2 linked regions of the Undibacterium sp. 5I1 genome follow. The protein of the gene in region 1 binds, or shares a complex with, the protein of each later gene. Links are inferred from orthologs where the notes say so. Each region holds a gene or a part of one and is shown on either strand. Other genes may lie near its edges.

Region 1 (15,752 bases):
ACAAGCGGATGTCAGCGGGGCGGCAGAGATAGCATCCAAGTTAGAAGAGCAAAAATTAGCCGAGCTTAAGCAAGCCGAACTAAAGAAAATTGAACAAAAAAATATCGAACAGCAGCAAGCCGTCCAGCAATTAGCGCAGCAAGTAGCACAGAAAATAAGCCAGGACGAAGCCAAACGCACCCAACAAGAGCTAGCACGTCTGGAGCAAGTGCGCCAACGAGAACAAGCGATTCAGCAAGAGCGTCAGCAAAAGCAAGTAGCAGAATTACAAGCCCAACAGCAGGCCATTGTGCAAGCCAACAAGCAAGCCGCCGAGCAAGCCGCCGAGCAGACGGCCAGGCAAGAAGCACAGCGCATCGCACAGCAAACCGCACAGCGAGAACAAGAAAGCAAACAAGCTCTAACCGCTCAGGCCAGCACAAAATTTGAGCCGCGTACCTTGCCTGCGATCGGCAATAACAACAATCACGGCGAAAGCATTGCCAGCCGTGCAGACAGTGGTGATCGTAGTGGTGATAAATCAGGCGAAGGCAACGGCATCAAAGACGGCGACCGCAATGGTAACGGCAGCGAAAAAGGTTTCGTCCTGCCTAAAAATTTATTCAGCAGCGATCTCGCCAACAAAGCGCTGGAGCAATCACGCGGCTTAGGTCTGTTACGTGGCCGGCCACCAGTCCCCATCTTTGGCGACGACGACAAATCACGTCGCCGCGCAGTCGGTAGTGAATACAGCAAAGATGTTCCATTACGTATGTATGTAGAAAGCTGGCGACAAAAAATCGAGCGCAACGGTAGCCTTAATTATTCACAAATTTCCAAAGACAAAGCCCGTGGTTACCCCGTCGTATCGGTCATCATACGCAGCGACGGCAGCGTAGAAGACATCGTCCTCATCAGTTCTAGTGGTCGTGCAGACCTGGACGAAGCAGTGCGCCGCATCGTCAGAGTCAACGCCCGCTATGCATCTTTCCCCGCCAACGTGGCAGAAAAATATGACACTATTGAAATACGCCGGGTCTGGAATTTTGAAGAGGCGCTAAGGATTACTGAGGAATTGCGGTAGTTTTGCGAGATAAGAGCTAACCATAGAAGAGGCAATCACGATGCGTATTTTGATCACGGGTGGTACCGGTGTAATCGGGCAGCGCTTATGTCCAGCGTTGTTGGCAGCGGGGCATGAGTTGACTGTATTAAGTCGCCGCCCGGCACAGGTGCAGCGTTTGTGCGGTGCTGCGGTAAAGCCGATGGCGTCTTTGCAGGAGTGGTTGCCGGCGATCCATTTTGATATTGTCATCAATCTTGCCGGCGAGCCGATTATTGATGCGCGCTGGACCGAAAAACGTAAGCAGTTATTGTTAGATAGCCGGGTCGCCTTGACCCGCGAGTTGGTCGCTTGCATGCAGCGTGCCGCACAAAAGCCGACACTGTTTTTGAGCGGATCAGCGATTGGTTATTACGGCGATACGGGCGATCGTATCATTGATGAAACGGCTGAGCTCGCTCAAGATTTTGGTGCCCAGCTGTGTAGTGCATGGGAGCATGAAGCCAATCAAGCCAGCGCGGTGGGGATTAGAACGATACTGTTGCGTACCGGTCTGGTGTTCGACGCGCGCGGCGGCATGCTGCAAAAAATGCTGCTGCCGTTTAAGCTGGGTTTTGCGACACGATTAGGGCAGGGTCAGCAATGGATGAGCTGGATACATATCGCCGATTACGTCGATGCTGTTTTGTTTTTGCTGGCCCATCCTGATGCTGAGGGCGCGTTTAATATGGTGGCTCCGAATGCAGTGAGGAATGCCGAATTTACACAAACGCTCGCCAGCGTATTGCATCGTCCGGCAATCTTTGCTGCGCCTGCATGGTTGCTCAATGCCGCCATGGGTGAGATGTCCTTGCTGCTGTTGGGTGGTCAGCATGTCGTGCCAAAAAAGTTGCAAGCACTTGGGTTTACGTTTAACTATCCAAGCTTAGATCATGCATTACAAGCCTTGGTGACTGAGGGTTGAGCGGTAAAAAAGTGTATTTGAAAATAGTCAAAAATTTGATAAAAATAAAATGAATGTAGCGACTAAATCTGGTACGGGGTTAAGTATCCAGCAGGGTACAACCCATACTGCAAAGCGTAGCAGTTGTACGCGTTGTCTGCGTCCGCAAAGCACTTGTATTTGCCATTGGATTATCGCTATTAATCCGCAAGTTGAGGTCGTGATTTTTCAGCATCCGCTAGAGGTAAAAAATACAAAAGGTAGCGCACGCTTGCTACATTTAAGTTTGACCGGAAGTCAAATTTGTATCGGTGAGAAATTTGAAGAATCTTTGCTTAAATCCTTACTGGATGTACCCGGAAAAAATAGCATATTGCTGTACCCGGAAACGCCGCAAGATCAGGGAATAGGTGTGATGCCTGCGCCTGTTTTTGATGTTAGATTATTGGCGCAGCCTGACAAAATACGTTTGATCGTGCTGGATGGCACCTGGCGTAAAAGTCGAAAAATGTTGTACCTTAATCCGCTGCTGCAAACATTGCCTCGTCTCCCTTTGCGGGACACGGCAACGTCGTTATACCGGATTCGCAAAGCACATAAGCCGGATCAGCTTTCTAGTTTGGAAGCGACTTGTTATGCATTGATGATGTTGGAGAGTACATCGGAAAAGTACCAGCCTTTGCTCGATGCATTTGATGGATTTGTAGGGCAGCAAGAAGCGCTTAAGACATCGCACTATTCTGATTTCGATGCTGTTTTGATTTAAGTTTTTAGCTAATTTAATCCCTCTGACGCCTCACCTCTGCGCACACAATATTTGCCGCCTTGCTTGCCGGCATACATCGCGGCATCGGCACGTTTGAGTAAGCTGATCGGGTCATGCCCATCTTGTGGTGCCAGCGCGTAGCCTATGGTTAAGCCGACGCTGCAAGTTTGCTCACTTAAGACAAACGGGCTGTCAAAAGCATCCAGCAATTTAAGTCCCAGATCGTTTGCTTGCTGTACGTTATTGAGCCCACTCGACATGACCACAAATTCATCCCCACCGAGTCGTGAGACAAGATCTGAGGTGCGCAAATTAGCTTGCAAGCGTTTGGCGACAGCGATTAGTAGTTCATCGCCAATGTCGTGACCGTATTGATCATTGACTTGTTTAAAGCCATCCAGATCGAGCATATATACGGCGAGAATTTTTTCTGCGGATGCTTGTGGCAATAGGTTGCCCAGGCTGGTATTTAAGCCACGTCGGTTAGGTAGTCCTGTTAATGGATCGGTATGTGCTAACGAATGCATGGTGTCACGTTCTTTACTCACGTTTTGGGCTTCCATATGGATCGCTTTGGTACGTAAGCCAAGTACGCGCATAAAAATCAACATGTCAAAAGTTGCGCCAAACTGGAATGAGTGCATGGTCCAAAAGTTAGCCGGAATTTGTCCTTGAATAACCCCGATGAGGATCGCGGTGGTGATGAAATAAACCGCCCAGCCGCTTAAGAAATACATCCCGACTTTATCGCCTCTGCGGGCACGGGTGATTGCGCCCGGTATGCCAAGTACAGCGGGCGCTAAGCCTAAAGTGCTGATGATGGCTGTGACCGTGTAAATATTGATCAGATCAAACGTGTAAAGCACGGCAAAAAAGACGGTCAGGCACGCGCCTGTTTTCATTAAAAAACCAAAGTGCCGATAGCGATCTTTACTCTGTAAAGCCTGCTCGATAAATAGAAACGATCCACAGGCAGCGATCAATGCAGACAGGCCGCCTGCATGGAGTTCCATCCAGACATTGTCGGTCCAGACGTACTGCGCGCCCACACCAAATTGCAGTAACGAAAATAGTAAGCTGCCTGAGATCAGCAGCGCGTATTTAATAAACAGATACTCGTGCAGACTAAACCATTGAGCAACACTATAGAGCAACAGACAAAGTGCGATACCAGTCAAAATGCCTTGCAGCATTTGCTCGTCCATCGCGCGTGCATGGAAGGTGGAGGGCTTGCTCAGGGTGATCGGCAAGATCATCGGACCTATCGTTTCTACCCGCATAAACATCACGTAGTCCAAGCCTGGTTTTAGCCGTAAACCGGAGGCGTGAGAGCGGCTGGTGATCGGGCGTTGGGAATAGGGTTGCATATTTCCTAGCAGCCGATGTTGCACCATATCTTGGCCTTGCATCAGATAGACATCAATTTTGTTCAGAACTGGATAGTCAATGTCTAAAGCCCATAAGCCATCACCATTGGCGGCAACAGTTAAGGGCAGGCGTAACCAAACTACATCTTTGCGCAAGCCCAGGGTATCCGTTGCTGTCAGAGGGATGGTGAACTGATTGCTGAGCGCGATGACGTCATTCAGACTCAGTTTGCCGCTGGCATCTGGCAAGAAGGTGATTGCAGACCAAGCATGGATCAGTGGGGTGCTATCGATTAGCAGTAGCGGTGCTGTTTGCTGGGTTGTTTGCTGATTGCTAATGGCTTTTCCGAGTTTGCCTGAAGTACTTGCCGGACTCTGTGCAAACGCGGAATTTGTTGCGCCTGCTGAACTTATATTGGCATCGTCACCAACATAGCCCAAGCTGAGTGCAGCAAGCAAAATGAATGAAATACAGTGTCGCAGCACCTGAAATTGGTGCATGGGAGGATGCCGGTGCTTAGGCAATAAGGACTTAGCAAATCTATGCAATTTACTTGTCATGAGTTGCAGATGGATGCGGCAAAAAAGCCTGTGAGAACAAGTACGTCAGTTCAGCGAAAAACCAAATTAAGAGTATCGTGTCGCTGAGGTTTTTCTGTCAAGCAGCATTTTTTCCAACATCGCGGCGAATACTGCCGTGTGAACTACTCGCCATCCCAAATATATTGTCGATAAAATAAGTCTATTCCATTGCTTGCCGCTGGGTCTCTATTAAATAAAATCGCTGCCGCAAGCTTGTCCGGGATGGCTCAATGAACATGGGTACAAGTTGCGCATAAAATAGATACTTTGGGTGAGTATATTTATACTGCCCATACAATCATTGGACTATAAGGTATTTTTCATAAAAAATCGTGGGAGTATATAAATAATTACTACTGTTAGCATATGGGAATGGGCGAAATCTAGCTACTTGATTTCGCCCATCTCGCCCAGACTTGCATTGTTCTGCATTCCCTTTTTTTTACCCTCTTCGTGTCTCCCTAGAATTGCCCCTCTGTTTATGCAAAGCCTGACTTAACTTGCTGTGGAAGGGAGCTGATCTTTGTCGACGGCATCTGTTGTTGCAAGCTTATTTGCAGGCTTAGTTTCTGGCTGATCTTCTGCCTTAGTATCTACCTTAGTGTCTTACTTAGTTGCGGGTTGACTCAAACGCGCTTCTAAAGCGTTCATCCATGCAGGTGCTTTGGGGTCGGTTTGCCAGTCTGCCATCGTTGAATTTACCGAATATAAAAGATGCTCAGGCAGTTTTAAAGGACGAGTCTGATCCATCAGAATTTTGCTCATCAATTGCTTGCCCAGCAGGCGAGTAATCAAGCGTGAGATTGAGAACTCTGGCAATAACAGCCGCACCACGGTATCGGTCATCCTGATCAGTAACATACCCAAACTAAACACCATGCGCGACAGCAAAGACACCCGGCCATCAATACCAATATCTTTTGCTGTTCTGGTGCCGCATAAATAGCGTGTCATTAACACCGGAAAAGGTTTAATCAAGCGGATAGGGATGATTGCTTCCATCGTATTCATCAATGCCATACCAAGGCCGGGGCGAGGATCGGGGTCAATCGGATCTGCGCGACCACGGGCTTGCATCTGATTGAACAGGGCTTCGGCTTGTTCCATAGTCTCAGCCATTAATTCGCGTCGAATCCCTAAAATATGGCCTACCACATTCCATGTATGCAAATAGGCCAGCTCGTCTTCTTGAGCTAATCCTAAGCCCAGTGTGCGCAGGCTACGCAAAAATACATAACCAAAGGTGAGCAGGGTGTAAGCCAACTCTTCCTGATTACAAGGCAGACCGTCTTCGCCTAACTTCCAGCCATGCGAGAACAGTGCCTGGTACATATTGTTGGAGGTCTCTGGCAATGCGCCCGCGGCTAGTGGCGGTATGACGCCGGCATCATTTTGATTTTGATGATTGCCCAACGCCAGCACCAGATCGGCGGGATTGCCATGCAAAATCAAGTTACGTATGGTGGCGTGAATCAGGCGTACTTTAAGGATCTGTGCGACGCCGCTGCCGTCTGGTTTGGTCAACCCACCCGCCAACATGACAGGGAAGATCATCGCCGCAGTGGAGCGTACCCGGTACTCAGTGTGTTTCTCTAATTGTCCTGCGATATGCAACACCGCCGACAGGTCGGGTATGACATAGCATTGCGGTAGGCTAGAGCAAAAAAGCAAAGAGCACGACAACATGCCGTAGTCGATAAACAAGGTCTCGGCACGATGTATTTGCGCCAGATCTGCCCATGGTGGTAGCGCACGCCCTTCGTGCAGATAGCTTTGTAAGTTGGCGCTGATATCGGCAGGCGTGGCTGGGTTGGCAGGTGTCCAGTGATAGATGGCGGCGTTGGATTGCCATTGCTCAAATTGTTGATTGATGATGCCAATTTTTTGCCAGTGCATGGCATGTACCCGCAAAAAATCGATTTCTGTGGCCACATCCCAAGGGCCGAGAATCGCGGCAATGGTATTGTCTGCTAAGGGGTCAGCCTGATATTGGGCTTGGTCTAATTCTTCATCGCTGACTTTACTTTCCGACGGCGGCACTGGTTCTATCGTCCATTGCCACCAGCCAGCAAAGGCGCACAGCAAAGGTATGCCCATTACAAACACGGTCATGCTACGGATTTCTACAGGGTAGCCTAGCAATAACTGGAAGATCATCCCACTGGCGTATAAACCCATCGGCAACAGTGCCTCTTGTTTGCTAAACGCCACACCGGGTTTTTTAATCGCATCCCGGGTGGACAGGCGGAAGGTCAGTAAAATCATCGACGATACAAAGACCCAGCCAAAAAATCCCTGAATGGTTTCGCCAAACCACCAGCCATCAGTTTTGGTCATGATCCAGGCTTTGAGTACGAATACCATATACGGGTCTGCGCCCAGATCAAATGCAGTCACCAGCATCGCTGCTAAAAACGACATGAACAATATATTGCCGGAAGCGGAGGAAGTGTCCAGCGGTGTACGCCAGACAATCAGGTTGCTGATCACATAGCAAGAGTAGGTTAGCGCAAACCACATTAGCGGGATCACCATCGGCACATCACCTAAGCGCCAGCCCAGCACCTCGGTGTAGGTGTAGCTACCAAAAAACCAGCCATGTGATGCCCCCATTTGCTCGGCAAACCAGCCAAAACTTAGGGCAATCGCGACAAACTTGAGTGCTGCTTTGCCACCAAGCAAATGGATGGCATTGGCCCAACATATTGCAAACATGAGAACAGAGCTACAAACAATCGCAATCGTAGTGTCGTTGTGGGTGCGTAAAGCGGTAGCAATTAAAAAACCTGCGAATAGAAAGTAACTAATAGCGGGTAGATGTGCTGACAGTAATTTCATGATGGCTTTATGGTCTTTTAAGTCGGTATTGAAATAATGTCAGGACTTGTAGCAAACTGCTTTTGCGTCACTCGGTTAGCAACTTTGCTTAAGCCCTACATCTGAACACGGATGAGAATGCATTAGAGAAATCTTACGTTGTACAAGTATAAATTTCTCTGTTAAGAATATTGCTCTAAGAACATTATTTATTTTCAACAGATTGACGTTGTATTTACATAGATGGGTTGTTTTGCCTAAATAGTTTTATCCTCTTTCGATTTGCCTGGCACGGTATGGAATATCCTAAAATAAATATACTCCCCATTAATTTATAAAAAATATGCTTATTGTCCAATGATTATATGGACAATTTAAATATACCTACTATGAGTATATTTATTATTAGGTTGCTGTTGTATGGCTTCGTACCATCCTCCAACTCTGTACACAGTTAATCTTACAAAATAAAAAAAGCTCCACAGTTTTCACTGTGAAGCTTTTTTGCTTAGCTTTTGCTTAACTGATGTGGCGTATTGCACGCCACGTTCAGCGATGTTATTCCTTGCGGAATTACATCATGCCGTCCATACCACCCATGCCGCCCATACCGCCCATGCCGCCGCCCATGCCGCCAGATTTGTCATCTGGTAATTCGGCAACCAAAGCATCAGTTGTCAAGATCAGGCCAGCAACAGACGCTGCATTTTGCAAAGCAGAGCGTGTTACTTTTGCTGGATCCAGAATACCCATTTCAATCATGTCGCCATAAGTATCGTTAGCAGCGTTGAAACCGAAGTTACCTGTGCCGTTGATGATGGCGTTGACAACAACGCTTGGCTCGCCACCGGCGTTAGCAACGATTTCACGCAATGGCGCTTCGATCGCTTTCAACACCAGTTTGATACCGGCTTCTTGATCTGGATTGTCACCTTTGATGACGCCAGCAGCTTGACGTGCGCGCAACAGAGCAACACCACCGCCAGGAACAACGCCTTCTTCTACCGCTGCGCGAGTCGCGTGCAGAGCATCTTCAACGCGGGCTTTTTTCTCTTTCATTTCAACTTCAGTTGCAGCGCCAACCTTGATCACAGCAACGCCGCCTGCCAACTTGGCAACGCGTTCTTGCAGTTTTTCACGGTCGTAGTCAGAAGTTGCTTCTTCGATTTGCGCGCGGATTTGTTTTACACGTGCTTCGATACCAACAGCTTGACCAGCACCATCAATCACGGTGGTGTTTTCTTTGCCGATTTCGATACGTTTAGCTTGACCCAGATCAGCCAAAGTCGCTTTTTCTAATGTCAGACCAACTTCTTCGGCAATCACTTGGCCGCCAGTCAGGATAGCAATATCTTCCAACATCGCTTTACGACGATCACCAAAACCTGGCGCTTTAACTGCAGCAGTTTTCAGGATGCCACGGATGTTGTTGACAACCAGAGTGGCCAATGCTTCGCCATCGACGTCTTCTGCGATGATCAGCAATGGACGACCGGATTTAGCGACTTGTTCCAAGATCGGGAGCAGATCGCGGATGTTCGAGATTTTTTTGTCGAACAACAGGATGAACGGATTTTCCAGAATCACGGATTGTTTTTCTGGGTTGTTGATGAAGTACGGTGACAGGTAGCCACGGTCAAACTGCATACCTTCAACGATGTCCAGCTCATTGTCCAAAGATTTGCCATCTTCAACAGTGATCACGCCTTCTTTGCCGACTTTGTCCATTGCTTTTGCAATGATGTCGCCGATGTTTGCATCGGAGTTAGCAGAGATCGAACCAACTTGAGCGATTTCTTTGTTGGTTGTAGTTGGCTTGGACAACACTTTGATTTCAGCAACGATGGCTGTAACCGCTTTGTCGATACCGCGCTTCAGATCAGTTGGGTTGAAACCAGCAGCGACGTATTTGAAACCTTCGCGAACAATCGCTTGTGCCAATACAGTTGCTGTTGTTGTACCGTCACCAGCGTTGTCAGAAGTGCGTGAAGCAACTTCTTTCACGAGCTGCGCGCCCATGTTTTCTAATCTGTCTTTGAGTTCGATTTCTTTAGCGACTGAAACACCATCTTTAGTCACTGTAGGTGCGCCGAAAGAGCGTTCCAGGACAACGTTACGACCTTTAGGGCCCAGTGTTACTTTAACTGCGTTAGCGAGGATGTTAACGCCATTGACGATCTTAGCGCGTGCATCATCGCCGAAAATTACTTGTTTAGCTGCCATGTTAAATCTCCAGAATCTTGAATGGAATATTGTTTTCAGCCTGCATTACATCGTAAATAACAGACTGAATCACAAAAAATGAATTACTTCTGAACGACTGCGAAAACGTCTTCTTCGCGCATTACCAGAACTTCATTGCCGTCAACTTTAACTGCTTGACCAGAATATTTGCCAAACAGGACGCGGTCGCCCACTTTGACTTCTAATGGACGTACTTTGCCGTCGTCGAGTTGTTTGCCGTTACCAACCGCCAAAACTTCACCTTGATCTGGTTTTTCAGCCGCCGCGTCAGGCAATACGATGCCAGATGCTGTTTTTGTTTCTTGATCCAGACGCTTGACGATAATGCGGTCGTGCAGGGGACGAAGGTTCATACAAACTCCTTGTGATTAGCTAAAAATAGCAATGGTTTTACAAAATAATGTAAGACACTGTGCTGCGATGCTCTGCAACGTTGCCGGTGTCTCACGGACAAAGATGATATTTAAATAATAGTTGCTACAAAAATAAGTACAGGCCAGAGATTGTTAGCACTCTCTCCCGACGAGTGCTAATTATATGGGCGGAAGACACCTATTTCAAGGCTGATTGAGGTGAAATATTAAAAATACTTTAATAATCAGATGCTTATCGATGATGAAGTTATGTTGAATTTTCTTTTAATTTTGATTTGGAATCAAAAAGTCATCAAAAATATCCGTTTAGCGCGACTCTACATGGTGCAAAAAGAAAATCGACAACGATGAAAAAAATCGGGATAGCGAATCTATTCGATTACGCTACCCCGATTATATTTATGCTGTGATTACCGCAGGATGATTACGCTAATTTAAACGGCAATTCGCGTAAGCGTTTGCCAGTCGCTTTAGCAATCGCATTTGCAAAAGCCGGCGCCAGCGGAGGCAATCCAGGTTCCCCCATACCGGTCGGCGCATCTGCACTTGGTACGATATGGACGCTGACTTTTGGCATTTCTGTAATTCGTGGTACGACATAATCACCGAAATTACTTTGTTCCACCACGCCATCTTTTAGAGTGATCGCCGCACCCGGCAAGCACATCGATAAACCCATCAATGCACCGCCTTGGACCTGAGCTTCGATACTCTTAGGATTAACGGCAAGATTGCAATGGATGCCTGCTGTGACGCTATGTAGTGTTGGTGTGCCATCTTTAACCGAGGCTTCTACGACATAGGCCACGACCGTCTGGAAGGATTCATGCACGGCAACGCCCCAGGCATGGCCTTTGGCTAAGGTTTTTTTACCATAGCCCGACTGAGCGACGGCTAATTGTAAGGCGGCTTTATGACGCGGATGCTGATCGCCGATCAGGCTTAAACGATAAGCGACCGGATCTTGCTTGGTCATTGTTGCAATCTCGTCGAGCAAGGTCTCCATCACGAAAGCGGTATGAGTAGAGCCGACGCTGCGCCACCACAATACCGGCACATTGACTTTGGGATGATGTACTGACAGACGCATAGGAATTTCGTATGGCTCTTTCATCCCTTCCAGTGCGGTGGAGTCAATCCCGTCTTTGACCATCATGGCTTCAAACGGTGTGCCTGCCAGAATCGATTGTCCTACGACCACATGATCCCAACCGGCGATTTTACCCTTGGCATCAAAACCGATTTGTGCCCGATGCACATGCATAGGCCGGTAGTAACCGCCTTTGACATCATCTTCACGACTCCACAACGTGCGAACCGGCGCGGTCAATCCTGCGGTCTTGGCGGCTTTGGCAACTGTGCATGCTTCCGCCACAAAATCGCTGGTTGGCACGGCGCGGCGACCAAATCCACCACCTGCCATTTGTACATTGACCTTGAGGTTTTGCGGTGGGATTCCCAAGACTTTTGACGCTGCAAGACCGTCTATGCCTGGCATTTGTGTTCCTACCCATAGTTCCGCTTTATCACAATTGATCGCGACGGTGCAATTGAGTGGCTCCATCGGCGTGTGTGCTAAAAATGGGAAGACGAATTCAGCATCGATCTTCATAGGCGCTGCCGCCATACTTGAAATATCGTCGTTAAATTTCAGCTTACCAGTTTGTTTCGACAGCTCTTTGTAGCTCACCAATAATTGCGCACTATCTGCTTTTTCAACAGCTGAGTTATCCCATTGGATTTTGAGCGCGTCACGGGCTTGCTTGGCAGACCAGTAGCCATCGGCAATCACGGCAATACCTTCGCCGCCGCGATCAACCGGGATGCGGATAACGGCCTTCACGCCGCGCATTGCTTTGGCGGCGGTATCGTCAACACTGGCAATTTTGGCGCCGAATACTGGAGGACGGGCAACCACCGCTGTCAACATGCCGGGCAGATGGGTGTCGATCCCGTATTGTTGCGAACCGGTCGACTTCGCTCTGGCATCGAGGCGACCTGTAGGTTTACCGATCAGGCGAAAATTCTTCGGATCTTTGAGCGTCACATTTTCTGGTACAGGCTGGCTCATTGCTGCTTCTGCCAGTTCACCGTAACTTAGCTTTTTACCGCCCGGACCGATCACGATGCCGTTTTGTGTTTTTAAACTGCTGGCATCTACATTCCATTGCTTCGCTGCTGCAGCGACCAGCATGGCGCGTGTCCGCGCGCCTAGTTCGCGGTACTGTGTGTAAGAATTTTTGATCGAACTGGAGCCGCCCGTTAAATGAATCCCAAACACAGGATCAACATAAGCGGGGTTGCTATCGCCATGCACACTCTTGACTTTGCTCCAGTCGGCATCCAGCTCTTCTGCCAGTATCAGCGGTAAACCAGTCTGCACACCTTGTCCAAAATCGAGCCGATTGATGGTGATCGTAGTCGTACCATCTTTATCAATCCGGACAAACGCCGCTGGTTGTTCGATTGCTTTCAGTCCGCTGGCTTTCGCTGCAGCCGGATCTTGGCTGTTTTGTGCGTTGCCGATGAGCGGATAGACGCCGAGAGCAAAACCACTGATCGTGGCAACTTTTAAAAAGCGGCGACGTGGCAGATCAGCGTGTGCGCTGATCGCATTGTTTGCGCCGGACTCTTGCTCGAACATAGCTTGCAATTGTTTTGGTAATTCATTACTGATATCAAAATGCATGATCGTCTCCTGGTTCAGGCAAGGTGGGTGGCTGCATCATGGATTGCAGCGCGGATACGGACATAGGTTCCGCAACGGCAGATATTGCCCGCCATTGCGGCATCAATATCGGCATCGCTCGGTTTTTTATTCGACTTCAGAAGCGCCGTCGCGCTCATGATCTGTCCGCTTTGGCAGTAGCCACACTGCGCTACGTCGTGCTTGACCCAGGCGTCTTGCACTACCTTGCCAACTTTGTCGCCGGACATGGCTTCGATCGTCGTGATCTTTTGTCCTGCCACGGCAGAAATCGGCGTGACGCAAGAACGCGTAGCTTGCCCGTTGATATGCACGGTGCAGGCGCCGCACAAAGCCTGACCGCAGCCAAACTTGGTACCAGTCAGACCCAACGAATCGCGTAAGGCCCACAACACCGGCGTACTGGGATCGGCATCGAGAGTATGTTCTTTGTTATTGATATTGAGAGAGGTCATGGCTTGCTTCTCCATTAGGTTGATATCGGGGGAGTTGTACGGAGGCGACAGATAAAAGGCACGCTGCCAAGTACAAAAGGCTGGCTACGTCGTTGATGAACCGACGCTTATTTTGAGCTAGTTTAGGAATCTTTGCTGATGATATTAAGAAAGTTGATACTACGTGACTTACGGACTTGCCTTCGTGCTGATCTGACCCAAAAACGTTCCTGCTAATTTGTAACAAATGAAGACTTCCGTAAGCAGGCTTGACGAGTTTTATCGCATATTTGTTATTTCTTCTTAACATAATCAAGCAATCACCGATGAGAGTGCATTTGCGCTTGTCTAGCAGTTACTAAAAACGGTGTGACATCTACTTACAAAGTGCGAATAGGCAATTAGGTTCAAGTTATCTATTGTTTCAATGTGTGAAAACAAGATCGAAACTAATAGAACGTTTAGAAAACAGCCCATCGCAACGGAGGCAGTACATGTCAGAGAACACGAGTTTGGCGGATACATCCGCGCCGATCGCATCAAACAACCCTCCTCAGTCAACAGACGATAATAATAAAGCCAGGATAAATTTATCTAGTACGACTCTTGCTAATGGCGTACTTGCAGGATTGTCAGCATTATCAGCCTTATCACTAAGCGCTTGCGGTGGCGGTGGCTCAGATGCTGTCGCAACATCTGCTGGCACGAGTTCTGGGCCCGTCACTCCGCCTGTTACTCCTCCAGTAACGCCGCCGGTCACACCACCCGTCGGCATTACTGCCGCCCAGGCTGCGCGCTTTTTAGTGCAGGCGTCGATGGGTGCGAACAGAGCGCAAATAGCGCAGGTACAGCTACTTGGTTATTCTGGCTGGCTGGATGCACAATTCGCCTTGCCTGCATCGACTGCCCGGTTTGATTGGCTGGTAGCTAAGGGGTTTAATGCCGCTACTTATCAGAACTCAGAAGCGGGTTTTGATTCTGCTGCGTGGTCCAAGCTACTTTCATCTCCCGATACATTACGACAGCGCCTGACCTTTGCTATTTCTGAAATCACGGTAGCGGCGATTGATGGTTTGATCGGAGGTGGCTGGCGCGCCTTTTCGGCGGCTGCCTATCTTGATTTATTAGAAACCAATGTGTTTGGTAATTATCGTACTTTGTTACAGCAAATTTCGACCAGCGCTGCGATGGGACAGTTTCTGACTTTTCGCGGTAACGTTAAATACAATCCGGCCACCGGTGCGCTGCCAGATGAAAACTATGCACGCGAATTAATGCAATTGTTCAGTATTGGTTTGCTAAAGCTAAATCAAGATGGTTCGGTGCAGCAGGTCAACGGCGTCTCGCAAGAAACTTATGTTCTGAGCGATATCACCGGGTTGGCAAGAGTGTTCACAGGCTGGGACTTTAATCTGGATGCGTTGAAAACCACCACGCCAGATTTTTTACGTCGGCCAATGACACAAATACCCGCTCGTCACGAGCTGGGTGAAAAAGATTTTTTGGGCATCACTATCCCGGCAGGTACCAATGGAGTCGATAGTTTGCAAATGGCCTTGGATGGCATTTTCGCACATCCCAATATTGCGCCCTTTATCAGCCGCCAGCTAATACAGCGCTTAGTTACAAGCAACCCAAGTACAGCGTATATACAACGTGTTACGACCGCATTTAGTAATGACGGCACCGGTGTCAAAGGTAATTTAAAAGCAGTCATCAAAGCAATTTTGCTAGATACCGAGGCGCGTAGTGATGGCGGGATTACCGATCCCAACTTTGGAAAATTGCGTGAGCCGATTTTGCGCTTTACCGCCTGGGCCAGAGCATTTAATGCCAGCTCGGCAACCAATGCCTGGCAAATTGGCGACACTACAAATCCCGCCACCGCATTAGGACAAAGTCCTTTGCGCTCGCCATCGGTATTTAATTTTTTTCGCCCCGGTTACGTCCCACCTAACACGGGATTTGACAGCGCATCCTTAGTCGCACCAGAGTTTCAGATCACGAATGAATCAACCGTCATCGGCTATGTCAATTATATGCAGCGTGCGGTCAGTACCGGGATTGGCGATGTAAAAGCCGATTACAGCAGCTTATTACCATTGGCTGACAACGCGCAATCCTTGCTGGACGAATTGAACTTGGTTCTGGTTGCCAGCCAGTTGAGCAGCACGACATATAGCCTGATTCTCAATGCGATTAATGGCATGCCAAGCGGTAGCGACGCGGTGCGGTATAACCGGATTTATGCAGCGCTGACGATGATCCTGGCGTCGCCAGATTTCATTGTACAAAAGTAGTCCATCTAAAAAAAGCAAAGGGAAATCATGAAAAACATTATTCGGATGGATGCATCACGCCGGGCATTTTTAAAAAAGGCCAGCGCCTTGTCATTAGCTGGTGTCGCTACGCCATGGGCGATTAATTTAGCCGCGATGGCAGAGGCCTCAGCAGCGAATGCGACCGATTACAAAGC
Region 2 (15,842 bases), 570 kb from region 1 along the record:
AGTTGCCCCAACTGCATCGCCAGCCCGCGGCTATCTAAGGTGTGCGCCACCATCGCATCAATCACCGCGCCGACTTTGCGCGGGATTAGCACAGTCAATATTGCGACGCTGAGTAACATTGCGCCTGCAGCTATATAGTGCCTTTTGTGTTGTTTGATAAATTGGGCAAGTAGTTGGTACAAACTCATAAGGTATTCGATTGGATTGGGTGATCTTGAAGCGGAATTGCGATCGAAGCGAGTGAAAACAAGTTTCCCAGGTATTTCTTGGGTAGGAGAATCCGGTAACTTCAGAGTCAACGATGATACAGCATTTGAATTTTTCGCCGTAATTTTGGCCTCAGAAATCGATGGCAATATAGGGCAACTGAAGCCCATATTTGGTGTAAATCGCTACGCATATCTTAGAAGTATATACATATACTCCCACGAAAAAATCTGAAAAATTCCTAGATGCCCAATAATTACTTGGACTATTTAAATATACATACTAGGAGTATATTTATCCGCTTAATTTGTATTGCAGTGATAAAGTGAACCTTGTCCGGTATTATAAAAAAAAGCCGCTGGCTTCAATACCAGCGGCTTTTCAACTCAATGCGCACATTTATTGCCAACACCAGCGCAGAAAAGTAATAGATAAAACTAACGCTTAATCACCACGTCGGCATTATCCCGCTTCAACATATTCCACAAAAACGAATAGGTAATCGCTGCCATATCTGCGCGTTGTGCGTTGTTTGCCGCACCGCCGTGACCGCCTTCAATATTCTCGTAATACCAGACATTGTCATGTCCCTGACTGATCATTTTTGCCGCCATCTTACGAGCATGTCCTGGATGTACCCGGTCATCGCGGGTTGATGTGATGAACAAGACATTCGGATATTTAACGCCTGCTTTGACGTTTTGGTATGGTGAGTAGCGTGAGATGTAATCCCATTCAGCAGGGATATCTGGATTGCCATATTCCCCCATCCACGACGCCCCTGCCAGCAGTTTGTTAAAGCGCTGCATGTCTAGCAATGGCACCTGACTTACGACGGCATTGAACAATTCTGGATGCTGGGTCAGGGCAACACCGGCGAGTAAGCCACCATTGCTGCCACCCATCGCGCCCAGATGTTGTGGACTAGTGATTTTGCTGGCGATCAGGTCGTCCGCGACTGCGGCAAAATCATCATACGCACGCTGACGGTTTTCTTTTAATGCAGCTTCATGCCAGCGCGGACCGTATTCGCCACCGCCACGGATATTGGCCACCACATAGACGCCGCCTTTTTCTAGCCAGGTCTTACCCAGACTACCGGAGTAGGCCGGTGTCAGCGAAATCTCAAAGCCGCCATAACCGTATAACAATGTTGGATTATTGCCATCGTATTTCACGTCTTTATTGCGCACCATAAAATAGGGGACTTTGGTGCCGTCTTTGGAGGTTGCAAACTTTTGTACGGTCTCGTAAGGCGTTGCATCAAAAAAGCTAGGGGCAGATTTTAAGGTTTCGCGCTGATCGTTACCCGCATGCGCCAAAATGTAAACGCTAGGAGTCAGATAGTCGGAGTAGCTCAGGAAATAATCGTCAGAGTGATTGGCATCAATCGCGCTGACACCGACGCTACCTAGTGTGGGCAGGGCGACTTCACGTGAGACCCATTTGCCCTTTTTTAGCTGCCATTCAGTCAGATTACTTTTGACATTATTCAATGACTGCACCAGCAGATAATGTTTAGTAATCGCCTCACCATTGAGTGAGCTTGTATCCGTCGGCTGGAACAATACATTGAAATTACGTTTGCCTTTTTTATACGCGTCAAAATCAATCGCCAGCAGGCTGCCAGTGGCGTAGGTCTTGCCGCCAGTGATCCATGCTTCACGTAGGCTAACGACGAATTGTTTGCCAAAGAAACTGATATTGGATTTTGCTGGCACATCTAATCGCGTTAGCTTGCTACCTTCTTTTAAATATTCTTCCGACGTGTAGAAGGTCACACCTCTGCTGACGATTTCGTGATGAATACCATCTTGATCGTAGCTTCGGGCTGAGACCGAGATATCGGTTTTTTCACCTGCCAATAAAGTCTTGGCGGAGCTGATCGGTGTGCCACGTTTCCACTCTTTGACGATGCGCGGATAGCCAGAATCCGTCAGTGAGCCTTCGCCAAAATTGGTTCCGACGAATAGCGTATCTTTATCGCGCCAATCGATGTTCATCTTGGCTTCCGGCAGGGTAAAACCGTCTTTGATAAAGCTCTGTGTGGTCAGATCAAATTCGCGCATCACGACCGCATCTGCGCCGCCACGTGATAATTGAATTAAGCATCGGTCGTAGACAGGATCGCGGCAGTTACTGTTTTTAAATACCCAATTTTCATTCTCTACTTTTGCCAGTGCATCGATATCGAGCACGGTTTCCCATTTTGGTTGGGGTTTGCGATATTCGTCCAGCGTCGTTTTGCGCCAGACGCCGCGTGGATGATCGGCATCCATCCAAAAATTGTAATAATAATTTCCCATTTTGTTCACGGTCGGGATCCGGTCTTTGGAGTTCAGCACGACTTGCAAATCACTGCGCAGCTTGATGAAACCAGCATCGCTATCCAATTTGCTGCGTGTAACCTGATTACGTGCCTTGACCCAATCCAGGGCTTTCTCGCCGGTGACATCTTCCAGCCATTGCTGCGGATCGGCAGCGACTGCTGATTCTGTCATTACGCCTGCCGCCGTAGTTTGTGCTTGACTGATACTTGCGGTTGCTAAACCCAATAGCGCAAGACTGAATGAGGCGATGAGCACAGCAGGTTTTTTTGATTTTACTTTGTGTTCCATTATTTTCCTTGTCGTTATTTTTGTGTATGTTGACTTCCGAAACGCTACTAAACATCCTGTGTGACTTACTTCGATGCAGACAGGCTGATTATCGAATTAAGCAGTGCTGATGGACAAGTTAATTATGCTTTTAGTTCATCATTTTTTCCGTGAGTTGGATTCTTTGGATAGTGTGTGCAGATAAAAAACGATACTGGTTTTGTCCTGCGATGTTGCCGAGCTCTTTTTTAGGGATGAAATAATAAAAATTTCTCTTGCGATTAAGAATGATTCTCATTTAAAATTACATCTCGTTACAAACGTACTAGACCCAAGCCAGCTTCGACATTCTTCCCCCTCTGTCTGCCAGCCACCTTTTTTGCAAAGTGCAACTGGCGGTAGCGCAATCTTACCGATCTGCGCTTATCAACTCTGATCATGTTCAACACGCTCTGGCATTCAATGCTTGGGATCGGTGTTGCCTCAATATTTAGCATCGGTCGTCCAGTTATGCCTGCATCGCTACAGATACGCCCGGACAGGGCTTTTCAGATTTTTTATTTCAGGTTTTTTAACCTATATTTCAGGAACGAAGATGTCACACATTAAAAGTCGTAAGCATGCACGCCCCCAATTCAATCAAACTTTGACCGCCGCAGCGATCGCTGCTGTGATGCTGCCAGCACTTGCGCAGGCGGCTGATACGACTTTGCCAGAAGTCAAAGTGACGTCGAAACAAGAAAATGATTTTAAAGCGGACAAGGCTTCATCGCCAAAATATACCCAGCCTCTGGTCGATACCCCGCAAACGATTACCGTGATTAAGCGCGAGCTGATAGAGCAACAAGGCGCAGTGACCTTGACCCAAGCTTTGCAAAATACCCCTGGCGTTGGTGCATTCTTCCTGGGTGAAAACGGCAGCACGAATACAGGCGATGCGGTCTATATGCGCGGTTTTGATTCTTCCAGCAGTATTTATGTAGACGGCGTGCGCGATCTGGGATCAATCTCGCGCGACTTGTTCAATATCGAGCAGATCGATGTATTAAAAGGCGCTGCAGGGACCGATAGCGGTCGTAGTGCACCGACCGGATCAATCAATCTGGTGAGTAAACAAGCGCAAAAAGATGATGCGACTTACGGCTCGGTCAAATTCGGTAGCGGCAGTCAAAAGCGCGTTACGGCGGACTGGAATAAAGTCATCAATGCAGAGACAGGCACCGCATTTCGCTTAAATGTGATGGATGAAGATAGTGGCAGCGCCAGCCGTAACGAAGTCAAAAATAAACGCTGGGGTGTCGCACCGTCGCTGGCATTTGGGCTTGGTAGTCCGACCCGGATTTATCTGAATTACCTGCATGTTGATCAAAATAATGTGCCGGATGGCGGCGTGCCAACAATAGGTTTGCCTGGCTACAGCAGTCCGGATCCTAAACGTCCTTTCCTCTCGACTGCGCCGATGGTCGATCCAAAAAATTTCTACGGATCAGCGAGCGATTTTGATAAAGTCAAAGCCGATATGTTGACGGGGCGGATAGAACATGACTTTAATCCTAAAGCGAAATTGATCAACACCACCCGCTACGGCAAAACCTCGCAAAATTATTTGTTGACTGCCTTCATGGGCTCGACTGCGAATCTGGTGACGCCATCTGCAAGTGACAAATCTACCTGGACTTTGGCGCGTAGCATCCGTACGCTCAAGGATCAAAAAAATGAAATTTTGACGAATCAAACCAATCTGTTGCTTGATTTTGATACGAAAGGACTCCAGCATACGGTGTTGACTGGTGTTGAACTGACCAACGAAAAACAAAACACCTTTGGCTACAGCGGCACAGGCACGCTGCCAGCCGCCAACTTCTATAATCCCAATCCAAATGATCCTGTCAGCGGCTTGAATTTAGTGCGCAACGGCGTGTTCACCCGCGGTGCAACTACCACGGTGAGTGCCTATGCGTTTGACACCTTAAAATTTAATCCGCAATGGCAATTAAGCGGTGGTGTCAGGATTGATCACTACAGCACAGATTATTCTGCCACTAGTTTATCGACGCTGGCTGCTAATCCTACTTTGCCAGTCAATACCTTGATCCCGACCAATTTAAATATGGATGGTAATCTGGTGAACTGGAAAGTCGGTGGTCTGTATAAACCGACCGAAGCCAGCAGTGTGTATGTGTCCTATGCCACGTCCAAACAGCCGCCGGGCGGTTCTAACTTTGCTTTAAGTGCCTCGGCGAGCAGCGCTGCAAATCCTAAGTTTGATCCGCAAGAGACCAAGAATGCTGAGATCGGTACCAAATGGGATTTGTTAGATCAAAAGTTGTCGTTTACCGCGGCCTTGTATCGTACCGAAGTGTCGAATGAAGTGGAGCAAAATCTGGTCGATCTGCTGTACTACCAAACGGGTAAAAAGCGGGTACAAGGTGTGGAATTGGGTGTGACCGGCGCGATCACTAAAACCTGGTTAGTTAGTGCAGGTTATACCAAGATGGACACCAAAGTAGAGAGCGGAAAAATCACCACTGCCAGCGGTATCAACAATCTGGCCTACACGCCAAAACAAGCTTTCACCGCATGGACCTCGTATGAATTGCCATTCGGTGTGAAGCTCGGTGGCGGCGCACGTTTTGTTGATTCTTTGTTGCGTGGCACTGATGGTGCGGTCGGCACACCGGCTTATACCAATTCGTATTGGGTGGTGGATGCAATGGCGAGTTATGCTATTAATAAAAATATCGATCTGCAATTGAACATGTATAACCTAGGCGATAAGGCCTATGTTGCAGCGATCAATAAAAGCGGGTACCGGTACACGCCGGGTACGCCACGCTCAGCAACTTTGATGGCGAATATTAAGTTTTAATTGAACTTGAAACTTTAGTTTCTGGCTATGTTGATTGTTATAAATGAATAGCCAGAGCTAAATAGCCAACAAGAAATAACGCAATCAAAAGCCCTTCGTCTGCACGAGGGGCTTTTGCATGACAAGGAGCAGATACGATGATGTTGCACATACCGGAAGTATTGACCCGTGATCAGGTCGCGCAGATCAGAGCAAAACTGGATCAGTCAGACTGGATTGATGGCAAAGCCACCGTCGGCGAGCAGGGTGCGCAAGTCAAGCGCAATCGGCAACTCCCAGAGAGTTCACCGCTCAGCATAGAACTGGGAGAGACGGTGTTGGCCGCGCTGGCGCGTAACCCTTTATTCTTCGCTGCCACCTTACCTTTGCGGACAATCCCGCCACTATTTAATTCTTACGAAGGCGGCGAACATTACGGCTTACATATCGACGGTGCGGTACGCAAACTGTCGGGTGCTGCGTATATGCGTACTGATATATCTTCCACACTTTTTCTATGCGACCCGGAAGAGTATGAGGGTGGCGAGCTGGTCGTCGTCGATACCTATGGCACGCATGAGGTCAAATTGCCCGCCGGTGATTTGATTGTCTATCCGTCCAGCAGCCTGCATCGAGTAGAGCCGGTGACACAGGGTGCGCGTATTTGCTCTTTTTTCTGGACCCAAAGTATGGTGCGCGACGACAGCCGGCGCGGGATGTTGTTTGAGCTAGACCAGAATATTCAAAAGCTGCGCGGACGTTTAGGTGACTGTGATGAAGTCTTGAGTTTGACCGGGCATTATCACAATTTGCTGCGGCAATGGAGTGATGTCTGAGGCATAGCTGTTGTCGGTTTAACTCACTTTTAGCGATTCTGTGAGCGGAAAGTGATTTGATTGATTTTAATATACTCCTAATATGTATATTTAATTGTCCATAGAATTATTGGACAATCAGCCTATTTTTATAAAAAATAGGGGGAGTATAGTGATTTTGCAGTTAGCGCTGTGCTAATTTAGCTTGCGCAGGCACATTGCGTTTGATCCAGCCCAGCATGTCTTGCCAGATGCGCTGGACTTCGGCGTCTGGCGGCATGACGGTGGCGTTGGGTAGCTCTATCGTGACCACTGGAATGTCTTTGTGGACACCACTGTAATTGCCTAGCGAGCCTGGATATACGCCAACCCGGTTGAACATCAGGCGGCCAAAGCGGATCGGCGGTGTGACCGGGCCATCAAAATCCAGTACGCCAAACGGGGCATGCACCGAGATGATGACGTCGGGCTTGAATTTTTCTATCGTATCAAATACCCAGCGACTTTCTGGCTCCGAGATCGGCGCTTTGCCGGGGAAGCGGCGCGGATCGCTGCGTGTGGTGTTGGCCCAATAACGCGGCGCATCTTGTTCCCAATTCGGCGTCGGAAAATTACGATTTAAGTCAACGCCATGCGCGTTCACACGTTTGGATTTGGCCGCCAGCAAACCATCCGGGTTGACGATGGGTGCGACCTTCCACTGAAATTCTTGCGCGGCAGGTTTTTGCATACTGTCCAGCCACTTAAATACGATCGCCGACGCTGTTTTTTCATCACCATGAATACCGCCGATTAGCAGAATTTTGATGGCTGGCTTACGTTTAGTGTCAGGTTTAGTATCCGCTTTAGTGATAATTTTAGAGACCGCCTCAAAATCGCGCGCCAAAATCGGGAAGCCATTCACGGATTTCGCCCCAGTCGGCATTACCTTACTGTTGCGGCAATCATTGAGCGACACTTTAGGCAAGCGTGCCACCAGTGGCGTGCACCAGTCGGTGATGACTTTGGGATTGGGGGATAAGGTGGACGCTAGAGGCGGCTTGCTCGCGCTGTTGCTTGCACTAGCCGCTGCACTAGCTGCAGCAGTATTAGTAACAGCGCCAGTAACGACTGACGCATTAGCTGATGAAATCAATAACATCAGGCTGACACATGCAATGACGGACGAGGTAGAACTGGATAAATTATTACCGTCCAACTGAGTCCACCATCGCATGCGTCAACCTTACAACTTAATACGTATCGAAAAAATTACAAACCAGCCGCTTTACGCAACAACACTGCTTTGTCAGTGCGTTCCCAGGTGAACTCCGGTTCTTCACGACCAAAGTGACCATACGCCGCCGTTTTAGAATAAATCGGGCGCAGCAGATCCAGCATCTGAATAATGCCTTTTGGACGTAGGTCAAAATACTCATTCACCAGAGCAGCGATCTGATCATCCGGGATCACCCCTGTGCCTTCGGTATAAACCGTCACGTTCATCGGACGTGCTACACCAATCGCATAGGCCACTTGGATCTGGCATTGTTTTGCCAATCCGGCTGCGACGATATTTTTTGCCACATAGCGTGCTGCGTAAGCTGCGGAGCGATCCACTTTAGTAGGGTCTTTGCCGGAGAATGCGCCGCCACCATGTGGACAAGCGCCACCGTAGGTATCGACAATAATTTTACGGCCAGTTAAGCCGCAATCGCCTTGCGGTCCCCCGATGACAAAACGTCCGGTCGGATTAATTAAAAACTTGGTGTCTTTCAGCCAGTCTTTTGGTAGTACTGGTTTGATAATTTCTTCAATGACGGCTTCGATAAAAGACGACTTCATCTTAGTGCCATCGCTTTGATCGGGGCTATGTTGTGTCGACAACACGACGGTATCAATGCTGTGCGGTTTGCCATCGACATAACGCATCGTGACCTGGCTCTTGGCATCTGGACGCAAGAACGGCAAGCGCCCATCTTTGCGCAACTGCGCCTGACGTTCGACCAAACGATGTGCATAGTAGATCGGTGCTGGCATCAGTTCAGGTGTTTCGTCGCAGGCATAACCAAACATCAATCCCTGATCACCGGCACCGGTGTTGAGATGATCGTCGCTGGCCTGATCCACGCCTTGCGCGATGTCATTCGATTGCTTGTCGTAAGCAACCAATACCGCGCAGCCTTTGTAGTCAATACCAAATTCAGTATTGTCATAGCCTATGCGTTTGATGGTGTCGCGTGCAACCTGAATGTAATCGACATGGGCATTGGTGGTAATTTCGCCTGCCAGAACAACTAAGCCAGTGTTGACCAATGTTTCAGCCGCCACGCGTGACAGCGGGTCTTGCTCAAAAATCGCATCGAGGATTGCATCGGAAATTTGATCGGCGACTTTGTCGGGATGTCCTTCAGAGACCGATTCAGAGGTGAAGAGAAAATCATTAGCCATCGCAGGCTCCTTGTAAAAAATGACCGTATTAAACATGCCGCAGTCGGAAAGAGAACCTGCGACGCTTTAGCGGAACTTGTATACCGCCTCGCAAGTTGTCTGTTAACTCGGCGGTTACTGCTTTACGTCATGAAAACAATTGTCAGTTTAATTTTTGCATTGATATCAATTTATTAGGATTGATATTGGTGCCGAGTTTAATTTTGCAATAGTCGTCACTAAGAATGTGATATTTTACGCCTCTTCTCTGCACTATGTCTAATTTGCCCGGGTTTGCCAAGGTTTTCCTGAACGAGTTTTGGGTTAGTGCTCATTTTTCTCATGCTGAGAGACATTATGCTCGTCGCTTTATTCCGATTTTTGTCGATTTTCCCATTGCCTGTTTTGCATGCCATTGGCGCCGCATTGGGCTGGCTGGTTTATCTTTTTTCCGGATCGTATCGCCGTCGTTTGCAAGCCAATATTACCCGCGCAGGTTTTACCACGCATATTTCTACCGCAGTGCGGGAGGCCGGAAAAAACGTCCTGGAACTTCCCTTCATCTGGTGCGCCAACCCGGAGCGGGTTTTGCGTACCGCATCGGTAGAAAATTGGGACATCGTGCAAGCGGCCTTAGATGCTAAAAAAGGTGTGATTTTACTCACGCCACATCTCGGCTGTTTTGAAATCATCGCCCAGGCTATCGCTGCCCGAACCCGTTTAACTGCCTTATATCGGCCGCCACGCAAAGCTGCGTTAAAACCCCTGATCGAAGGTGCAAGAGCGCGTGAGAATTTGATCTTGGCGCCTGCGAATTTATTGGGTGTCAGAACAATGGCAAAAGCCTTAAAAAAAGGGGAGGCGATTGGTCTGTTGCCAGATCAGGTACCACAGCAAGGTGAGGGCGTATGGGCCAGATTTTTTGGTAAGCCGGCGTACACCATGACCTTGTCGGCCAAATTACAAACGATGACAGGCGCACCGCTGATATTGACTTACGCAGAGCGCTTGTCGTTTGGACGTGGATATATCATTCGATTTGTCGCGTTTGATGAAGAGCTGACTGGTGATGCGACGGAGCAAGCACAAGCCATTAATGCGGCGATGGAGAAATTAATTGCGCATAGTCCAGCCCAATATTTCTGGAGTTATAACCGCTATAAAGTACCTGATGGGGTGAGCGGCCCCACCGATGCAAATACGATTTACAGGGACGTTGCATGAAATTGGTCTTGGGTTTCATGTGGTTGTTGCATTGGTTGCCTTTGCCGGTATTAGGACGTTTTGGGGATGCTGTCGGTGTGCTCCTTTTTCGCATCATCAAATCACGTCGTCATATCACTTTGACGAATCTGCGACTGTGTTTGCCGCACTTAAGCGAGGAAGAAAGAGTCAAACTCGCCCGGCAACATTTTCAGGCTTATGCACGCAGCGTATTGGAGCGCGGCATCTTGTGGTGGGCGTCAGAACAACGCTTAAAAAAGCTAATTCAGATTGATCCCGCAGTCCCTCTCGCCAGCATACAAGAAGGACCGACGATTTTGATGTGTCCGCATTTTGTCAGCCTAGATGTAGCTGGTGTGGCGGTCATGCTGGAGTCTTCTTTATGCTCCATTTATACCCAGCAGCGCAGCAAAGTATTTGATCAGGCCTTGCGCAAAGGTCGCTCGCGGTTTCGTCCGGTAAAACTATTTTCGCGTGCCGAGGGAGTCAAGCCTATCATCCGTGCGATGCGTGAAGGCCTGCCCTTTTTTATGCTGCCCGATATGGACTTCGGTCCTAAGGATGCTGAGTTTATTCCCTTCTTTGGCACACCTGCTGCGACCCTCACCGCAACCGCCAGAATTGCAGCGACGACCCACGCCAAAGTGATCCCCGTGATTGCAACAATGCTGCCTGATTATCAGGGTTGGAAAGTGACATTTCATCCCGCTTGGGAAAATTATCCTGGTGAAGATATGATTGCCGCAACCCGTTTTATGAACACGTTTATCGAAGCCGAAATCTTGAAAGCACCAGCGGAATATTTTTGGGCACACAAGCGTTTTAAAACCCGGCCTCCCGGCGAGTCTAGCATTTATTAATAGGACTACGCAAAAACGGAAAGCTACTCGCTGCCATTCACATGGAACCAGATCGCTTAATATAAAACATCAAGACCTCTCACCACAGAGACACTGAGGCACAGAGAAAATCATGAGAACAGCGAAATCTTGCCTTTCTCTTTCTTTGTTGTTCCTCTGTGCCTCTGTGGTGAGGGGTTTTGTTTTTTGCGTCAGTCCTAAATGAGCAGAATTTCAGCTTGAAATTTAACCCAGATTTTCCATTAGAACAGCGACAAGTGTGCCTTTGGCGGACTGACTGGCTAGACGCGACGACGCAAGCTGCATCTTGCTAGGAGGAGCAACAACGCCAGGCAGTTCGCCAAAGGTGCAATTGTCGCTGTAGCGCTCCCACTCAAATCGCGGTCGTGTTATCCCTCTGAAGACCGGACGCCGTCTGCGTTTTTTGCGCGTTTTTTGCGAAGTAGTTAGTAGCGGTCTAATGGGAAAGCTGGGTTCAAGCAGAAATCGGTACAACTTATTTATACGCAGTGTGGATTTGCTTAGTTCACGTTAGTTGACACGCACCTTCATCACATCCTACAATCGCGGCACAGGTGCTCTGGGGCGCCTGCCCGCACAAGAGGCTCTCACCCTGCAATCCATTCTTTTTTAATGTGATGAATCCAAGTTTCGTTTGACGTCAGCGGGTCGTCGATAAGCGAACAGGAGCCTTATCATGTTAATTCTCGTTTCCCAGTTTTACCTTACCACTGCTTTGTCACCATGCTCTGTACTGCGATTTTCTGAAACTATTTCAGGAGCATCGCTATGAATGCGCTGACGACAGAAATCAAGACCCGCACCCGGCTGTTAATCAAGCTATTGCAAACCAATAATGTCGCCGCGACTAAACGTGCATTGTTGCTGAGCCGGCAGCACAACTGGACCTTGCCGGAGACATGGCAATTGCGACATTGTTTGAATCTGGCTGCCGCTGACGCAGGCTTTCAGCATTGGGAGCATGCGCGTGCTGTGCTCGGTGGAGAAGTCCAGACGGGAGATTTAAAGGATGATTTTGGTGACTTCTGGCATGGTAAAGAAGTTAGCGGCTACACCAATCATTGGTATGCCAGTTATGCAGAAGCGCAGTTGCAGTTGCAGTTGCAGTCAGACCCAGCATCGTATTTGCTACCTTACCGACTTCAGTTTATCGTCGTTAAAGCCGAGTATTTGCATGCCTTGGGTGTGAGTACGGATGCAGCATGGTGGCAGCCAATCGCAAACGATCTTGTTCTTGGTTATGGTTCGGCAAGCTGGCTGGCGCTATCGCAACAGCGACTACAAACTAGTCGCATCGAGCGTTTTAACGCAGCCTGGGATGCGCGACAAACGCTGTTGGATCTGGAGTCGACAGACGCAGAATCGCAGCGCGTAATACACACTTTTATCCAAAATAATCGCCTGACAAAAATCCCCGATCAACGTAAAAAGCGGCTCGTGATTTTGCGCTGGCTGGTCAATCAACTGCAAACTGAACGACGTTACGCAGAATCAGAAATCAATCAGTTTTTTCTGCAATACCACGAAGACTACGCGACGTTGCGACGAGAAATGATTACCAATATGTTGATGAAGCGTGAGGATGGCGTGTACTGGCGTTTGTAGATTTTTAGACATAAGATAATATACTCCCAATTATTTTTAATAAATATGGCTTGATGCCCAGTAATTATATGGACATCTTAATATTACTAGAGGGGAGTATATTTTTTGTTTTTTGGTTAATTGAGTTACCGCTGAATCGGGTTGACAGGTTTCCAATGCCAAGTGACGCCGTTGGCAGCATCATCTCTGGTACCACCATGCAGATCCAGCGGCGTGGGTGCGATTGGCGTGATCGCTTCCACTTCGTTGTCGCTCTCGGGCGGTGCATCTTCATCGACGTCGATTTTCTTGGTACCAATACCGTTGGCCAGATAATGCGCTGCAATCGCCGCAGCAACTACCGGATCGCTGGAGGGAACTGTCAGCGAATTGATTAGTAGTTGTAGTTCGGCGTCGGCGGTATTAGTGGATGTGGTTACTGTGTTTGCTGTGTTTGCCGCATTTACTAGTTCTGCCGGAGTTTCTGCTTGATCGGTCAAGCCTGTCGTCAAGGTGGTAACCGTAGCCGGTGTCAGCGTCGTGTCCGTCACGACTGGGGTGCTGACGTCTGCCGGGGTGGCTGGAGCACTTGTTATCGATGCTTGCGTCGTGCTTGTTTGGGGCGCGGCGCTATTTGCTTTTGTTGATGTATCTGAAGTTGCGCCAGCGCTGGTGGATTCTTCAATTGCGCTCGCCAGTGCTACGTCTGCGAGTGTGCTTTGCAGGGCAGCATTACTTGCCGCTTCTTGCTCCACAGTTTGTGCTGAATATAAAGCAGTACTCGATTGCTGGTTACGCAAAGCCGATGCTGCGGCGAGCAACTGCTCAGTAATTTGTTGCTCAACCAGTAAAGGGTCGCTGCTAGCAATGCTAGCCAGCGTTGCCGCCGCAGTGTCACTGGTCCCTGCAAGACTTTGCGCCGCTGCTGATAAATCGACAATACTGGCTGTACCGACTGCATCAATTCCGTCCGATGATGGCAAAGCTTGAATAATGGTCGGGCTCAAGGGTATTGCGCTATCCACCGGCAGTGCGTCAGGCACCAATCCGACGGCTGGAGTGGCAGTCACGATGGGCGTGTTTGAAGCCGACGGATTTTGCACAATGGTCGGTAACACCAGAGGTGTAATTGTCGATAAAGGGGTCAGTGAGGTAACCATAAAATGATCATACGCCGTCTCTAGGCCGTAGTTTGTGTGTTGTCTCACATAAGGTCGTACCTTGCTTTAGCATCATTTGTTGGCTTGTAGATTGGTTATATCCTTCCTATTCAATTTGCGTTGGGTAACGTACAAAGAAATAAGTAGTTCCGTCGTATATTTAGCACTTACGCAAGACCGCCCCAGCTGCCTTGTAGCTCTTGGCTGTAACAAAGTACTAACGTCGTAGCCGCGCCTTGTTCGGACAATTTTGCGTAAGCCCTAGTATTGAAAATGCGTTGATGTTTTCAAACGCAAGATGGAATAGTTATCTCGTACCGATGTGACTGATGGGTAAACGTGTACTGCTATAAAAAAGACTTTATGAATACTGAGCTTCATTTTTTGGTGGTCAACGACGATCTGAATATGCGTCTGATTTTGATCGCCCTGTTAAAAGAAATCGGTTATACCCGCATCTCTGAAGCCCAGAATGGTGAAATGGCATTACGTGCCTTTAAGTCGGCAAAACTGTTAGGTTCTCCCATCGGTTTTGTGGTTACCGATTGCGCCATGCCATTGATGAACGGATTAGACCTGATACGCTCGATCAGGCAAAATCCAGAGACCAGTCAGCTCCCTATCTTGATGTACACAGCGCAAGCAAATAAAGAAAATATTATGGCTGCGGCGCAAGCAGGTGCTGATGGCTATATCGTCCGGCCATTTAAGCTAATGAGTTTGCAAAAAAAATTAGAATCGATTTTATCCAGACGACAATTAGCGATCTTGGATTTACCGGGACAGAGCGTTGTTCAGCAGTTCACGCACGACCAAGATAAGCAGATGCCATAATTTTTTTGCGGCACGCTAAATGTGTTGTTCCTCGCATATGTACATCGCGCACATCACGCACGTCGTGCATAATTTACGCATGGCATGTATCGTTTCCAAACGCATTACAACAAGGAGCATGCTCCGGTGTCCGTCTTCATTGTTCCTATCACATTGCCAGAATTGACCGAGTTAGCTCAGTCACACAACCCTGGCGATTTGCAGTATGCATTTGCAGAGGACGCACTACCTCCGGCATTTGTTGCCGCGCGGGCCTTAACGCAAATTAGTGAGGGACAATCGGAACAATGGTGCCGGGTTTTTTATATTGTCAAAGAACCGGACAATATGATTATCGGAAGCTGTGGATTTAAGAGCGAACTCAAACAAGGGTCGGTAGAAATCGGCTATAGCATTTCTACCAATTACCGTGGCCAAGGTGCGGCAACAACCGCGATCCGACAGTTGGTCGACGATGCATTTAGTATGGGGGCAGCGCAAGTCGTCGCTGAAATCCTTCCCGATAATCTTGCCTCTGCTCGCGTTGTACAAAAACTCCATTTCAAGTGCGTGGGACCTCAGTTGGATACAGAAAATGAACTAGTAGATTTATGGGTTTTGCAGCGTCAGTGATGATATTCACGACGCCTTAAATGACGATGCCTTAAGCCCAGTTTTCCATTGGAACAGCGACAAGTTATCTACTCATACTGCTGTGGCGTTATTCCTCTTAAGGCCGCACGCCATCTGCTTTTCTACGAAGTGATAACGGTCGAATGGGATATCCGGGTTTAATTCATGCCATCTGATGCAGATGGATATTACGCCGGATTTCCTGTCCGCCAGTCAAGTCACCCGACGCCAATGACCTGATGCGCAATGGCGATATACAAAGGGATTCCCAAAAAAATATTCAGTGGAAAAGTGATGCCCAGCGACATACCCAAATACAGCGAGGGATTGGCTTCGGGGATGGTGTAGCGTAATACCGCAGGTACCGCGATATACGATGCGCTGGCAGCCAATACCATCAACAAACTGGCGTCGCCTGCGGGTAGTTTCAGCAAGCATGCCAGACCCAAAGCTAATGCCGCATGACATAGCGGCGTGACGATGGCATAGGCGATAATCCATGGCGATTGGCCTTTGATTTCAGGTAATTTACGCGCTGCCATCAAACCCATATCGAGCAAGAAAAAGGCGAGCATGCCTTTAAATAAATCGCCCGAAAAAGGTCGCATGGCAGCCTTGCCGCTCTCGCCTGAAATAATTCCCACCACCATCGAACCGAGCAATAGTAACTG

Evidence for each region.
Region 2: the proteins of groL (region 1) and metK are in contact, whole or in part, in a cryo-EM structure (PDB 8P4O), measured with the Escherichia coli proteins. The link is inferred for Undibacterium sp. 5I1 from one-to-one orthologs.

Annotation. Positions count from the first base shown.
Region 1 is NZ_JAVIWI010000001.1:2,391,542-2,407,293, reverse strand. Bases 7,416-10,293 are described here. They hold groL (chaperonin GroEL), read right to left. Parts: upstream 9,741-10,293; coding sequence 8,091-9,740; downstream 7,416-8,090. Other genes in these bases: groES (co-chaperone GroES), read right to left, coding at 9,824-10,114; RGU72_RS10635 (carotenoid biosynthesis protein), read right to left, coding at 7,416-7,538. Outside these bases: RGU72_RS10655 (TonB family protein), read left to right, coding at 1-1,063; RGU72_RS10650 (TIGR01777 family oxidoreductase), read left to right, coding at 1,104-2,006; RGU72_RS10645 (tRNA-uridine aminocarboxypropyltransferase), read left to right, coding at 2,056-2,751; RGU72_RS10640 (diguanylate cyclase), read right to left, coding at 2,760-4,619; more of RGU72_RS10635, read right to left, coding at 5,307-7,415; RGU72_RS10620 (xanthine dehydrogenase family protein molybdopterin-binding subunit), read right to left, coding at 10,560-12,824; RGU72_RS10615 ((2Fe-2S)-binding protein), read right to left, coding at 12,839-13,297; RGU72_RS10610 (DUF1800 domain-containing protein), read left to right, coding at 13,771-15,576; RGU72_RS10605 (DUF1501 domain-containing protein), read left to right, coding at 15,604-15,752.
Region 2 is NZ_JAVIWI010000001.1:2,965,517-2,981,358, reverse strand. Bases 6,809-9,776 are described here. They hold metK (methionine adenosyltransferase), read right to left. Parts: upstream 8,898-9,776; coding sequence 7,719-8,897; downstream 6,809-7,718. Other genes in these bases: RGU72_RS13110 (lysophospholipid acyltransferase family protein), read left to right, coding at 9,234-9,776; RGU72_RS13120 (M14 family zinc carboxypeptidase), read right to left, coding at 6,809-7,683. In the rest of the region: RGU72_RS13140 (ABC transporter transmembrane domain-containing protein), read right to left, coding at 1-188; RGU72_RS13135 (prolyl oligopeptidase family serine peptidase), read right to left, coding at 645-2,825; RGU72_RS13130 (catecholate siderophore receptor Fiu), read left to right, coding at 3,400-5,673; RGU72_RS13125 (Fe2+-dependent dioxygenase), read left to right, coding at 5,811-6,488; more of RGU72_RS13120, read right to left, coding at 6,652-6,808; more of RGU72_RS13110, read left to right, coding at 9,777-10,100; RGU72_RS13105 (lipid A biosynthesis acyltransferase), read left to right, coding at 10,097-10,960; RGU72_RS13100 (DUF2087 domain-containing protein), read left to right, coding at 11,750-12,586; RGU72_RS13095 (hypothetical protein), read right to left, coding at 12,712-13,725; RGU72_RS13090 (response regulator), read left to right, coding at 14,089-14,559; RGU72_RS13085 (GNAT family N-acetyltransferase), read left to right, coding at 14,644-15,171; RGU72_RS13080 (sodium-dependent bicarbonate transport family permease), read right to left, coding at 15,390-15,842. UniProt on the Escherichia coli protein: Catalyzes the formation of S-adenosylmethionine (AdoMet) from methionine and ATP.